DNA from 3 places in the Dehalobacter restrictus DSM 9455 genome. Region 2 is predicted to be linked to each of the others. Evidence: riboswitches for the same ligand, from Rfam matches in the RefSeq annotation. Region 2 holds a riboswitch; each other region holds the start of a gene.
The links. A riboswitch is a leader RNA that binds a small molecule or an ion and turns the genes downstream of it on or off. The one in region 2 is predicted to bind cyclic di-AMP.
Positions count from the first base shown of each region.

Region 1: linked by a shared signal. The riboswitch ahead of kamA (lysine 2,3-aminomutase) and the one ahead of kamA (lysine 2,3-aminomutase) in region 2 are both predicted to bind cyclic di-AMP.
Region 3: linked by a shared signal. The riboswitch ahead of DEHRE_RS07660 (NlpC/P60 family protein) and the one ahead of kamA (lysine 2,3-aminomutase) in region 2 are both predicted to bind cyclic di-AMP.

Region 1 covers NZ_CP007033.1:960,606-965,568, reverse strand. Annotated here, with positions in the region: gene DEHRE_RS04610 (YaiI/YqxD family protein) at 30-482, opposite strand; gene recQ (DNA helicase RecQ) at 466-2,256, opposite strand; sodium ion sensor (DUF1646 type) at 2,597-2,651, shown strand; cyclic di-AMP (ydaO/yuaA leader) riboswitch at 2,705-2,842, shown strand; gene kamA (lysine 2,3-aminomutase) at 3,148-4,431, shown strand; gene ablB (putative beta-lysine N-acetyltransferase) at 4,406-4,963, shown strand, end outside.
Region 2 covers NZ_CP007033.1:44,342-49,304, reverse strand. Annotated here, with positions in the region: gene DEHRE_RS00255 (radical SAM protein) at 1-595, shown strand, start outside; sodium ion sensor (DUF1646 type) at 723-776, shown strand; cyclic di-AMP (ydaO/yuaA leader) riboswitch at 837-973, shown strand; gene kamA (lysine 2,3-aminomutase) at 1,116-2,393, shown strand; gene ablB (putative beta-lysine N-acetyltransferase) at 2,374-3,225, shown strand; partial or broken gene DEHRE_RS00240 (4-hydroxy-tetrahydrodipicolinate reductase) at 3,343-4,110, shown strand; gene DEHRE_RS00235 (hypothetical protein) at 4,193-4,963, shown strand, end outside.
Region 3 covers NZ_CP007033.1:1,590,988-1,595,950, reverse strand. Annotated here, with positions in the region: gene DEHRE_RS07670 (DUF456 domain-containing protein) at 1-217, opposite strand, end outside; gene DEHRE_RS07660 (NlpC/P60 family protein) at 487-1,683, opposite strand; cyclic di-AMP (ydaO/yuaA leader) riboswitch at 1,687-1,821, opposite strand; gene DEHRE_RS07655 (TrpB-like pyridoxal phosphate-dependent enzyme) at 2,025-3,395, opposite strand; gene DEHRE_RS07650 (M24 family metallopeptidase) at 3,899-4,963, shown strand, end outside.

The sequences.
Region 1 (4,963 bases), 920 kb from region 2:
AGAATTATCCAACTAAAACAGTGTATTTATTATTCAAACGTACGGTCTTTGGTTTCTTCAATCAGCCTAATAAAGGCCGTCCTGAACCATTCATTGTTTTCTTTGGTTCTTTTCTTAACATTGGTGGTTCTTCCTCCCCCACGCCGTACCTTTTGTCCGACGTGACGTTCAAAAAGGAGCCGTTCAATATTGCTGTCCGTATAAACAAGTCCATTTTGATTGATTGCCCTGGCGCCTTTCCCCAGAACAAGCGCCGCCAGTCCATGATCCTGCGTGACAACAATATCTTCCCTGTCCAACCGCTTCATCAGCGCGAAATCTACACTGTCCCGATCCTGGTCCACGGTGATCACCATACTGTAGTCGTCCTTCAGTTCATGGGAAGTATCGACGATCATGATGACCGGAAGTTCAAATTGTTTCGCGCAGCTCACAATGAGCTCCTTCACCGGACAGGCATCCGCGTCAACCAATATTTTCATATCCTTGCAGGGCCTCCTTGATCTCGGCTAAAAATAGATCCCCGTATTTCTGCAGTTTTCTTTCGCCAACGCCATTTACCCGGATCAGCGCATTCCTGTCCTGCGGACAGCTTTGAGCCATTTCCCTGAGCGTGCTGTCCGGAAAAATCATGTACGGAGGCAATCCCTCCTGCTGGGCAATCTGTCTGCGCAAAGCCCGCAGTCTTTCAAATATTTGTTCAGCGGCGGTGAGCGATACTTCTTCCCGCTGCACCTGAATCTGAAACACTTTTTCCTGGCCCTTAAGCACAGCCGCCGCTTTGGGAGCAAGCTTCAGAACCGGATATTGACCGCCTGCCACCACAAGATAGCCTTCGGCTGCCAGGAAACTGATCCTGTCCTTAATCTCCTGCAGCGGTGTGTCCTTCATGATCCCATGGGTAGATAACCTGTCCAACCCAAACTGAAGGACCTTTTTATTCTGGGAGCCTTTAAGTACTTCAGCAACCAATGCTGAACCAAAGCGTTCCTTCATCCGGTAAACACAGGAAAGGATTTTTTGGGCGTCCAGGGTTACATCGACTTTTTTCCTGTCGTCGTCGCAGTTGCTGCAGTGCCGGCATTTATCCGGACTTTCTGTTTCTCCAAAATACTCCAGAATGGTCTGTCTTAAACATCTCGATGTATGACAGTAATCGACCATGGCCTGCAGTTTTTTATATTCATTGGCCACACGCTGTTCCTGGAATATGGTTTCTTCAATCATCATTTTTTGAATCTGCACATCCTGGGGGCTAAAAAGCAGAAAACATTCTGCCGGCTCTCCGTCACGGCCCGCCCTTCCAGCTTCCTGATAATAGGCTTCAATGTTCTTGGGCATGTTGTAATGAATCACAAACCGGACATTGGATTTATCGATTCCCATACCGAAAGCGTTTGTCGCCACCATCACAGCAATCTCGTCATAGATAAACTTTTCCTGATTGCGCTTTCGTTCCTGATCGGGCAAACCGGCATGGTAACAACCGACTGAGAATCCCTGTCCTTTCAGTAATTTATAGAGTTTATCGACATCTTTACGCGTTGCGGCATAGATAATTCCCGAATCATTACGGTTATTTTTCAGATGGTCCTGGATAAAAACCTTTTTGTTTTCACCACGCAGGACGGAAAACTTTAGGTTCGGCCTGTCAAATCCCATGACAAAGCAATTCGGTTCCTTGAGACCCAGCAAGCGGATGATATCCTGTCTGACTTCCTCGGTGGCCGTAGCTGTGAAAGCTCCGACCAACGGCCTTGCGGGCAGGGATTGCAGAAACTTGCTGATCCGCAAATAGCTCGGACGAAAGTCGTGGCCCCACTGAGAAACGCAATGCGCTTCATCCACAGCGACAAAATGGATTGGCAACCCCTTCAGACTGGCAAGAAACTCCTCGGATTCCAGGCGCTCCGGCGCCAGATAGACCAGCTTATACTCGCCCCGCTGCATCCGGTCAATGCGCGACCAGGTTTCTTTCAGAGAAATAGAACTATTGATCAATGTCGCCTGAATACCCGTTTGACCGAGACTGTCTACCTGATCTTTCATAAGGGAGATTAAGGGGGAAATGACCAGCGTCACCCCTTCCAATAAAACCGCCGGAATTTGGTACGCAATCGACTTACCTGCCCCCGTAGGCATAATGGCTAACGTATCCTGCCTTTGAAGCAGGCTCTCTATCACTTGCTCCTGCCCTCCTCTGAATTCCCGGTAACCGTAATATTTGAGCAGGGCTTCTTTGGCTTTGGCAATCATATCCAATCAATCTCCCATCCGCCGGGATTATAGAAAAATAACCATAGAGCAGAATCTATGGCCGATTTTATGTATTAAAGTTCGCCGAAAAAAAGTCATTTCCTTTATTAATCTCAGGATTTTTGTTACAATTCTTCATATCGTTGATATCGTTGCAGCAATTATTTTCAGGAGGTGTTTCTGTGAACAAGAAACTGTAGTTCACATGGTTAGGAAACATTGCCAAAAAAATACATTTTAAATTGACATTAAATTAATCTTTTGTTATTCTATATTTATCAGCTAATATTTTGGCTGGATTCAGTAAATAGGATATGCAAAACATAATACGTTTGCTTTCGGTTGGAATGGCACTTGCCATTTTCAAGAGAAACAAGGCTCTGGGGTGGGAGGCTACTTAATGTGTTAGCTTTTCACCTTATGTTTTTATCAAAGAACAAAACTGAATTTATTTTAAACGCTGAATCCGTATGGAACGGGAGACCCAAACAAATAGGGGTGAATCCATAGCAGGTGCTTTGGTAGGGTTAGGCTCTTTCGACCCGAATCCGTCAGCTAATCTCGTAAGCGTTGGAAGAGAAGGTGATTAATATGCTTGATGACACCTTTAGTTAGGGTATAAATTTTTTAGGCATATGCTGCAGGGACCTCTCTGCAGCATTTTTTATTGAAGAAAAAACAATTATCAAAAAGGAAGGATTGCTATGATTTCTGTATGTATTTCGGGTCTTGGCAGAACAGGTAAGGAAATTGCCGGAGTATTATTACAAGAAGATGATATCAGAATCGTAGCGGCAATATGCAGTCGCCCACAGCCATAAAAGAGGCAAACATTTAGGAGAGATTAAAGGAGGAACAGGCTGAATAAAGATTGGAGAGGAGCATAATGAAATGCCGAGAGATTACAGGGATATACCTTTATGGAAAGATATAACGACAGAACAATGGCAGGATTGGCAATGGCAGATTGCCAATCGAATCACCGGAATAGATCAGTTGGTACAGGTGGTCAATCTTACCCAGGATGAGCGCCAGGGAGTAGAAGTAAGTCTTAAAAAATTACGTATGGCAATAACACCCTATTATGCGATGCTCATGAATCCTAATGATGCGCATTGCCCTATACGGCGGCAAGCAATACCGACGGTTCATGAAACTAAAATATCCAAGTTCGACAGTTGTGATCCGCTGCATGAAACAGTCGACTCGCCAGTCCCGGGTCTTACTCACAGATATCCGGACAGGGTACTTTTGCTTATTACTGATCAGTGTTCAATGTATTGTCGCCACTGTACAAGAAGACGATTTGCCGGGCATGAGGATAGGGCTCTTTCCCAGGACAATATCAAACGGGCGATTAATTATATCAGAGCGCATAAAGAAGTCAGAGATGTACTTTTGTCAGGAGGGGACGCCTTATGCCTCTCTGATGAAAGGCTGGAAGCAATCATAAGATCAATACGAGAAATCAAACATGTGGAAATAATACGGATAGGCACAAGAACACCAGTTGTCATGCCTCAGAGAATTACCGATACGCTCTGCAAAATGCTGAAAAAATATCATCCAATTTGGCTGAATACTCACTTTAACCACCCCAAGGAATTGACAGTTGAGGCTCGCATGGCATGTGAGAAATTGGCAGATGCCGGAATTCCTCTTGGCAACCAATCTGTACTTTTAAAAGACATTAACGATTGCCCCTATATAATGCGTGATTTGGTTCAGAAACTGGTAAGCTCCAGAATTAGACCATATTACCTTTATCAGTGCGACCTTTCAGAAGGAATAGAGCATTTCAGAACTCCGGTTTCTGTAGGGATTGAAATCATAGAAATGCTGCGTGGACATACCTCGGGTCTAGCTATTCCACAGTTTGTTGTGGATGCGCCTGGAGGCGGGGGGAAGATCCCAGTCAATCCACAATACTTGATTTCATATTCCCCTGAAAAGGTCATTCTTAGAAATTATGAAGGTGTAATTTGCACGTATAGCGAGCCTCGGGATAAAACGCACCAGTGCCGAAAATGCGGCACGTGCAGTAAATTCAAGAATAAAGAATACCGGGGATTAGAAAAGTTATACAGAGATGAACAAGTGTGCTTGATTCCAAGTACAAACGTAAGACTCAACAAGAGGGAGGACTTCCATGAATATAGATCAAGACGAATGTAAAAATTTATATACAAACTTTTCGGGTGTGGACATGTACGTGGATTATCGCAATAAAAGGCTTAAAATATTGAGTCATTCTCTTTTGTCTGAGTTGATAATCAAAGAGATTATTGATTATTCCAAAAAAGAAAATCTGGGTAAGATTATTGCGAATTGTTATAAACAAGATCTTAGTCTCTTTGAGGAATGTGGGTTTGTAGCAGAGGGGGTTATCGACGGTTTTTTTCAGGGAGAGGATGCAACTTGTATGTCCCTTTTTCTTGATACGAAGCGCAAAAATTCACTCTATGAGGAGAAAGAAAACAGAATTATCGATTATTGCGTTAAGAATACCAATAAATTCGAGCTGACTAAGAATAAAAACTATACGATAAGGCAGGCCGTGCCGGACGATATTCCCCAGATAATTCAGCTTTTTCAAACGGCATTTGAAACCTATCCAACTCCTATTTTCAGCAGAGAGTATCTTCAAAAAGTCATGCAGGATCATATTTTGTATATGGTAGCGGAAGAAGAAGGAAAAATTATCAGT
Region 2 (4,963 bases):
ATATCGCAGAAAGAATATCGAACCTCAAGTTACGCTCGGCATTAATATCTTCGAGCCAAATTTTAAATATCAATATATTATTGAGCAAAGCAAAAGACTAAAATTAAAGACCATCCGGTATAGTATTACTGTGCCCTCAGATAACAATCGGAATGGCAGTCTCGAACATTACGCGAGTTTTGTTCCTGCATTAGTTGACTTCTTAGATGATTGCCATAGAAACGGGATTTCTCCTCATGTTGATTGCAATAATCCGCCCAAGTGTATTTTTTCCAATGAGCAGCTTGTGAATTTCATTTACTCAGGTTTCGATCTTATTCACAAGGGAATATGTTCGCCGGTTATGGATATAAGGCCTGACTTGAGCGTCGCTCGATGTTTCGTTTTTGAAGATTATCTAAGGGTAAATATTAAAGATTTTAATACCGTTCAAGATGTCAACGATTTTTTTCTGCTTGAAATTGACAGTAAAAGATATAGCAGTCCTCCGTTTAAGCAATGCCATGGATGCAGGTTCTGGGACGAAAAGAAATGTATCAGTGGTTGTTTAGGTTATAATATCAAGGGAAAATCATCTGCTTGCTATGCCAGATAGCTTTCTGTTCTACAATTCTATCAACCAAATATTAACAGTTTAAATTGACATGTGGGTAGCTTAATGTTATCTTATAAAAGAAAGCTTAATTATTAACTTAATTAAAGAATTTTATAAGGTTAGTTTCGGTTGGAATGGTTATTACCATTTTCAAGAGAAGCGGGCTCTGGGGTGGGAGGCTACCAAATGTTGGTATAGCTATCCACCTTTATTTATTCTTTTTAAGACAACAACAACTGAATATATTTATACGCTGAATCCGTTAGGAACGGGAGACCCAAACAATAGGGGTGAATTCAAAGCGGTTGCTTTGGTAGGGTTAAGCTCTTTCGACCCGAATCCGTCAGCTAATCTCGTAAGCGTTGGAAGAGAAGGTGATTGATATGCTTAATTACACCTTTAGTTAAGGTATATATTTTGGCATACGCTGCAGATACTTCTCTGTAGCTTTTTGTTTTATATACCACAAATATTGAGGATGACAATCTTCAATGAGAATCTGAAGGGGGAATTAAATAATATGCAAAGAAATTTTAGGGATATACCCTTGTATAAAAATGTAACGGAAGAACAATGGCAGGACTGGAAGTGGCAGATTTCCAGCAGAATTACAAGGATTGATCAATTGGAACAAGTAGTCAACCTTACCCAAGATGAGCGTCAGGGAGTGGCGGTAAGTCTAAAAAAATTACGTATGGCAATAACGCCCTACTATTCTACACTTATGGATCCAAATGACGAACATTGCCCGGCAAGAAGACAAGCTATTCCAACGATTCATGAAACCAAAATCTCCAAATTTGACAGTAGTGATCCGCTGCATGAAACAGCCGACGCGCCGGTTCCCGGCCTTACTCACAGATATCCCGATCGCGTACTGTTGCTTATTACTGATCAGTGTTCAATGTACTGTCGTCACTGTACCAGAAGACGATTTGCCGATCAGGAGGATAAGGCGCTTTCCCTGGATAATATCAAACGGGCAATCAATTATATTAAAGCGCATAAAGAAGTCAGGGATGTGCTTTTGTCGGGCGGGGATCCATTGTGTCTCGCTGATGACAAGCTGGAAGCTATTATAAAATCAATTCGGGAAATTAAACATGTGGAGATAATTCGTATAGGTACTAGAACACCTGTCGTCATGCCTCAGAGAATCACTGATAAGCTCTGCACAATGCTGAAAAAATACCATCCTATTTGGCTGAATACGCACTTTAACCACCCCAAAGAACTGACAGCTGAGGCCAGGGAAGCATGCGGAAAATTGGCTGATGCCGGAATACCTCTTGGCAACCAGTCAGTGCTTTTAAAAGGTATTAATGATTGCCCCTATATTATGCGCGATTTGGTGCAAAACCTGGTTAGATCCAGAATCAGACCATATTACCTTTATCAGTGTGACCTTTCAGAAGGAATAGAGCATTTCAGAACTTCGGTTTCCGTGGGGATAGAAATCATAGAAATGCTGCGGGGACATACCTCGGGTCTAGCTATTCCACAGTTTGTTGTGGATGCGCCGGGGGGCGGTGGTAAGATCCCGGTTAATCCGCAATATTTGATTTCATATTCTCCGGAAAAGGTCATTCTTAGAAATTTTGAAGGTGTAATTTGTACGTATACCGAGCCTGAGGATAAAACGCACCAGTGCCAAAAATGCGGCACATGCGGTAAATTCAAGAATAAAGAATACCGTGGATTAGAAAAGTTATACAGAGGTGAACAAGTATGTTTGATCCCAAGCACAAACGTAAGACTCAACAAGAGGGAGGGGTTTCATGAATACAGATCAAGATAACTTCAAGAATCAATATATAAATATTTCAGATATAGACATATACGTAGATTATCGCAATAAAAGGCTTAAAATATTGAGTCATTCTCTTCTGTCTGAGTTGATAATCAAAGAGATTATTGATTATGCCAAAAAAGAAAACCTGGGTAAAATTATCGTGAATTGTCATAAACATCAGATAAATATCTTTGAGGAATGCGGGTTTGTAGCAGAGGGGGTTATCGACGGTTTTTTTCAGGGAGAGGATGCAACTTGTATGTCGCTTTTTCTTGACAAAAGACGCGAAAATTCACTCTATGAGGAGAAAGAAAACAGAATTATTGACTATTGCGTTAAGAATACCAATAGATTTGAGCTGACTAAGAATAAAAATTATACAATGAGGCAGGCCGTGCCGGACGATATTCCCCAGATGATTCAGCTTTTTCAAGCGGTATTTGAAACCTATCCAACACCAATTTTTAGCAGAGAGTATCTTCAAAAAGTCATGCGGGATCATGTTTTGTTTATGGTGGCGGAAGAAGAAAGGAAAATTATCAGTATTGCTTCGGCGGATCTGGACAAACAACACATGAATGCTGAGATAACTGATTGTGCTACTAATCCTAAATATAGAGGCAGAAATATATTAAGCGAATTGATATTCCAACTGGAAACGCACTTGAAACGTAATGGCTTTGTTACAGCGTATAGCCTTTCTAGGGCTAAAAATCTCGGAATAAATAAGTCTTTAAGCAAACTGGGATATATATATCGAGGTAGACTTATCAACAACTGCAATATTTCTGGCGGCTATGAGGATATGAATATTTGGGTAAAGGCATTAAAAAAATAATGCGTAAAAGACTTGAAAACGAACAATTTAAAAGTGTTTTATTGGGGTCGAGGTTTTATGAATTAATTTATTTCTCACTTAAATATATAAAAACAATCAACAAGGATTTGATGCTAAATGAAAATTAGCGTTGGTTTATTTGGCTTTGGCAAGACAGGAGCTATAGTTGCTCAGGAAATCATAAAGGATGAAATGTGCGAATTAAAATGGGTAATGAGAAAATCGCTGGCTAACGAAGGCGATTATGCAAGTTACTTGTTAGGATTCAATCATGACGAAGGAAAGTTTTATTCCATAGCAAGTATTGACCCTGATACTTTTTATATATCTCATGAAGTAGATGTGATCATTGATTTTGCCGCAGTTAGTGCAGTAGATTACTACTATCAAGCAGCTTCTCAGGGAACTCGGATTGTTTCTGCTATATCCAGATACGACGAGGAACATCTGCATAAATTGTATGAACTAGGTAAAAAAACCGCAGTATTATATTCTCCAAACATAACTTTAGGCATTAATTTCTTGATTGAGGCTTCTAAAGTGCTTCAAATTATTGCGCCCAACGCCGATATAGAAATAATCGAAGAACATTTCCGTGAAAAAAAAGACGTATCGGGAACAGCGTTAAGAATTGCTGAAGATCTAGGTCTCGATAAACAACAACATGTGAACTCCATGAGAGTAGGGGGCATCGTCGGTAAACACGAAGTGATATTCGGGTTGCCTCATCAAACCATTTGAATTACTCATGAATCTATCAGTAGGTCGGCTTTTGGACATGGGGCTATATACGCAGCGAAATGGTTGATGGGGAAAGAAAAGGGTATATACACTATGGAGGAAGCTGTATCCTTAGATTTTGCCAAGAGTAAAAAGTTGTTATGATTATATGGGCAAAATGTTGGGATAAAAAATAGTAGATAAATTAATAACCAGTATTTGTTTTGGAACAAAAGGAGGTGTAATTTTGTATAAGGGAAAATGTCTAAAAATAGGAATTGGTTTTGCAACCGGCAGAAAGAGTTTTCAAAAGGTACTGAGAAGTTACATTCATAATTGGAAAGAATCTGGTCTGGTGGATAACAATAAAATCTTATTAAATATTTTTGTAGCGTATGATCTTACTTATAATAAAACTAATAAAAAAGATTACATCAACATGCACCCGGAACTAGCCGAGAATATTGACGGTGCTATATATATTGGGAAGAGAGATATAAACGAAGAAATAGAAAATCTGATTAAAGAAAATATTATCAATCATACAGAAGCGGGGAAAATTTTTGGAAAAGGCTATGCCTCTCAGCGTAACGCTGTGCTTTACAGCGCCATAAAGAATGATATGGATTATTTGATTTTTTTAGATGACGATGAATACCCAGTGGCGGTTACCAATACTCAAAAGAATGCTGTCTGGGGAGGTCAGCATGTTCTTTCAACCCATATTAAAAACATTGGACAAGCGGACTTAACTCATGGATATCACTGCGGTTATATATCACCAATACCATTTGTGGAATACAATGATACGATGACAGAGACAGACTTTCGTTCATTTATTGAGGCTATAAGTAACGACATTCTAAACTGGGATAACATCAAGACAGTGATGAACAATGGCGGAGTGACATATGCGGATACGACCATATTAGTTAGCAATAAAACAAAAGAGGTTCAGGAAGTCAATCATGCTAAATTTATTTCTGGCGGGAACCTAGGCATCAATCTTACCGATCCG
Region 3 (4,963 bases), 1.4 Mb from region 2:
CGATAGCCGAGGCAAAATAATCCACAAAGAACAGCAGGATTACGACCAGGGCCTGCAGGATGAAAAAGTAGGCATTTAATGTTGCGAAGCCTGTCATGAAGCCATAGACCAGCATGCCTGCATAGATCAAAATGACGCCGGGCAAAACGGGAAGAACAGTTCCAACAATACCCGCAATAAAGAGAACAACCGCAATGATTAAAGCAATCATATCCATTCTTTCTTCCCTCCATTTTCAGATAGGATCATTCATATGTTCTATGATAATAACCAATGAATTTGCTGCTTACCCGTATAAATATACTGGATTGGAAAGAAAAATTCAATTTTTTAATGCAAACAGCTCGGTTATGACAGAGAGTGTCAATCTGGCAATGCCGGTTACGATCAGCTGAGATTAGGAAGAGATTCGCAAATAAAAATGATGCTAAAAGTAAACTATTAGCATCATCGTGTTCGTTTTGATAACTCTTGCCAGCAAAGTTGTTAATATCTGCGGGCACCAAGATAACTGGACGAATGCGCGCTTAGATTGGATACGACAACGCCGGTTGAATAATTAAAGGCGTGCACATATTGTCCTCCGCCAATATAAATACCGACGTGTGAGGCGCCCCGGGCATAGGTCGAGAAAAAGACAAGGTCTCCCGGCTGCAGCTCATCCCTGCCAACCGGGGTACCGGAAGCATACTGCGCGAAAGAGGAATGGGGAAGGGAGACACCGGCCGCAGCGTATACATAGCGGGTAAATCCGGAACAGTCAAACCCGCCGGGGCTTATTCCGCCATAAACATACGGGCATCCGACATAGCCCAGTGCATAATCAACGACATTTGAATAGCTATTGGATCTGGAAGCAACCAGGATCGGCTTGGCAGTCGGGCCTTCGGCAATCACTTCAGTCACAGCGTCCTGGAGAATCGTTTCCTTGACAACCTGCTTTTCCGAATACTTGCCGTTACTCTGGACATAAGAATAGGTTACGGACTTCGATCCGTCACTGCCTGCCGTAATCACTTCTTTTTTACCAAAGCCGAGCTTATAATCCTTCTTGGTGATGGTATCATATTGGATTTTCTGCGTTTCCGTATATTTTCCCTGACAGATGACCGTAAGGGAGTTATGGTCAATCAGAGATTTCAAAACCTGTTCAGGTGATTGAATTTGAGAAAGCCCGGCCGTTGTTTTGGAGGATATGACGTCTTCGGCGATCTTAACGGAAGTCACGACATTATCTTTCGTTGGTTTCACGTAATACGCCTGAAATTCTTTTAAGACCTGATCAATATCTTCCGCGTCCGGCAAAACGGCAATCACAGTACCATTAATGGCGAACTGATAGGCATCGTAGGGTTGATTAATTTTTTCTTCAACATTGTTTGGCCGCAGCGCAGAACGAAGATAATCGGCATTGCTGACGGTGATATTGGTATAGGCCATCTCGTAAGGTTTTTCTTTGGCTGCAGACGCCATAAGTGTATCTGCGGTATTCTGGTTAAAGACGAGTCCAAGTTGTTTCCCGTTGACTGAGACAGCGATGGCATTCATTGGAGCGGCAAGGTAACAGGCAAACGACCCGATTAATATCATAGTAATAAATAAACCACCGAGCAGGCGCGGTGATTTCCATGATATTTTTTTAAGGCAGGCCAAGATAACGCAAATGATCTGCTTAAAATGCATCAAATTTTCACCTTTCTTTGCTTACGAGGTTAGTTGACGGATTCGGACCAAAGGTATAGGCCCTACGCAAAATGCGATTCACCCCAGAAAAAGAAGTTCCCCCGCTCCAGGCTGGCCTGGATTCAGCTCTTTATTTAGTTCATATTATAATACGCAATTTTGTAATATTTCGACACATAATTTAAATATCCTGCCTCGGAACGAAAATTTTATAACGCTGTGCAAAGCTACAACGCCCAAGAGATATAAAGGAAGGACGCCTCAATTTATATTTGAAGCGCCCTTCATAGGCTGTGTTTAGATACATTCCCTTATCACGAAGTCTGTTAGGAATGCTGATTCTATAGATCCACTTTTGGCAGCGTAGCAAAGCCTTTTTCCAGATCAGCATCGGTCGGAATATAGTCTGTCATTGTGCCGGCGTTATAGCTCATATAAGCAGCCATATCAAAATATCCGGTGCCAGTCAGGCCAAACAGGATGGTCTTCTTTTGACCAGTTTCTTTGCACTTGAGCGCTTCATCCATTGCAACCCGCAAAGCATGTGCGGATTCCGGAGCAGGCAGGATGCCTTCACAGCGCGCAAAGGCTGTAGCTGCTTCAAATACCTTGGACTGTTCAACTGCCCGGGCTGTCATATAGCGGTCATTGTACAGTTTGGAAACAATTCCGCTCATACCGTGATACCTGAGGCCTCCGGCATGGTTCGGAGAGGGAATGAACCCTGATCCGAGCGTATACATTTTGATCAGGGGCGTCGTTTTTCCTGTATCTCCAAAATCAAACGCATATTTACCGCGGGTCAGAGAAGGGCAGGAGGCCGGTTCAACACCAATAAACTCGATATTGTTTTTGCCGCGGATCTTGTCACCCATGAAGGGTGCAACCAGACCGCCAAAGTTTGACCCACCGCCGACACAGCCGATGATCATTTCAGGCTCAATGCCGTACTTGTCACAGGCAAGCTTGGTTTCTTCACCGATCACGGACTGGTGCAGCAGGACATGGTCGAGTACGCTGCCAAGTACATAACGGCAGTTTTCGGTTTTGACAGATGTTTCAATCGCTTCCGAAATCGCGCAGCCAAGAGAACCGCCTGTGCCGGGGTTTTCAGCCAGAATCTTCCGGCCGATTTCCGTCGTGTCGGAAGGAGATGGAACGACTTTTCCACCATAGGTTTCAATGACGGCTTTCCGGTAAGGCTTCTGTTCTGCAGACACCTTCACCATATAGACCGTTAATGGAATATTATAAAACGCACAGGCCATCGATAAGGCCGTACCCCATTGTCCTGCACCGGTTTCCGTTGTCAGGGAAGATAGACCCTGTTTTTTGGCATAATAAACCTGGGCAGCTGCAGAGTTTAATTTGTGGGAACCTGAAGTATTCGTGCCTTCAAATTTGAAATAGATTTCTGCTGGTGTATCCAGCAGCTTTTCGAGATTATAGGCTCTCACGAGCGGGGAAGGACGGTACATCCTGTAGTATTCACGAACTTCCTCAGGAATTTCGATATATTCGTCCGTGTTGTTCAGTTCCTGTTCAATCAGTTCGTCACAGAAGATCGGCCGCAGATCATCTGCGGTGCAGGGCTTCATCGTGCCCGGATGAATAAAGGGCGGCGGGAGCTCTTTCATAACAGCTTTTACATTATACCAGTACTTGGGCATCTCTTCTTCAGGTAAATAGATTTTGTAAGGTATGCTTGTCATGGTCTTCATTCCTTTCCAGATTATTATTAACTATCTTTTGATTAATCTTCGTTGAATAAACGAAAATCTATTAAAAAAAAGCCTTGTCCAAACTATCGGACAAAGACTTTGATCTCTGCGGTACCACCCAACTTGCGTTTACACGCCGCTTAAAACGTATGACGGACATACGCTCCATTCATAACGGGCGGAGTTCCCGGCCTGCATACGCTTACATCAATCATTCTTTGTAATCTCTGCACGGCCCTCATGAGTCCATTCACATCAGTGCTGTTACCGCTTTTCCACCGACTGCGGCTCTCTTGAAACAGCAAACATCATGTTACTACTCTCATTCTGCGGTTTAACAGTATCAAATATTGCTTAAATCTTAGCTTGAAATTAACTTTTTGTCAAGAAAATGTAAAACTTCAAAGTCAGGGAATTGCACCATTTTGAAAAAACGCAAAGTATGGTAAACTCTAGAGAAGTACGCGATACATTGTCTAACGGAGGAATTGGCTGTGGCACTTATGATAAACGAACTTGACCGGAGACTGAATCACTTATGCGACCTCATGGATCAGACCTATCCTGAATGGGATGCTATCCTTATACTTGGTAAAGTGAATCAGTATTATTTTACAGGAACAATGCAGGACGGCATGCTTGTAATTCAAAAAGACCGGACCCGGCACTATTTTGTGCGCCGTAGTTATGATCGCGCCAAAGCTGAATCGCCTCTGACAACGATCTATCCGATGGAAAGTTACCGTGATGCGGCCGGGATGATCGGACCTGGGCTAGGGAATACGTATCTTGAAACAGAGATTGTGCCGCTCGCCATGCTGCAGCGGCTGAAGAAGTACTTCACGATGACAAGTATTCATTCAGTAGACAAGCTGGTGCTGTCGGTCAGAGCGGTCAAATCGCCGTACGAGCTGGAATGGGTGGAACAAGCAGGAAAAAACCATTGTAAGCTGCTGCATGAACTTGTTCCGCCGCTGCTCAGGGAAGGTATGAGCGAGGCCAATTTTGTAGCGGAACTTTATGCCGCCATGATTAAGATTGGGCATCATGGTGTTAGCCGTTTTTCCATGTTTCAGACGGAAATGGTTGCCGGACAGATTGGTTTTGGCGAAAGCTCTCTTTACCCAACCAGCTTTGACGGCCCCGGTGGGGCCTATGGTATGTGTCCTGCCGTTCCTTTGTTAGGCAGCCGGGAAAGAAAGCTAAAAAAAGGGGATTTGGTTTTTGTCGATGTCGGTTTTGGCTGCAATGGCTATCATTCCGATAAAACCCAGGTCTATATTTTTGGAGCCAAGCCTGATGCCGATGTTGTGAAGGCGCATCGCGCCTGTATGGAAATTGAGCAGCGTCTGGCAGAAAAACTGATTCCAGGGGCGATACCGTCGGAAATCTATCAATCGGTAATGAGCACGCTCAGTGAAGACTTCAGACGGAACTTTATGGGGTATGGGGAACGGCAAGTTAAGTTTCTCGGGCACGGCGTTGGACTCCATGTCGATGAACTGCCTGTGATTACGAATGGTTTTCTAGCGGAACTCACTGAGAATATGGTCATCGCG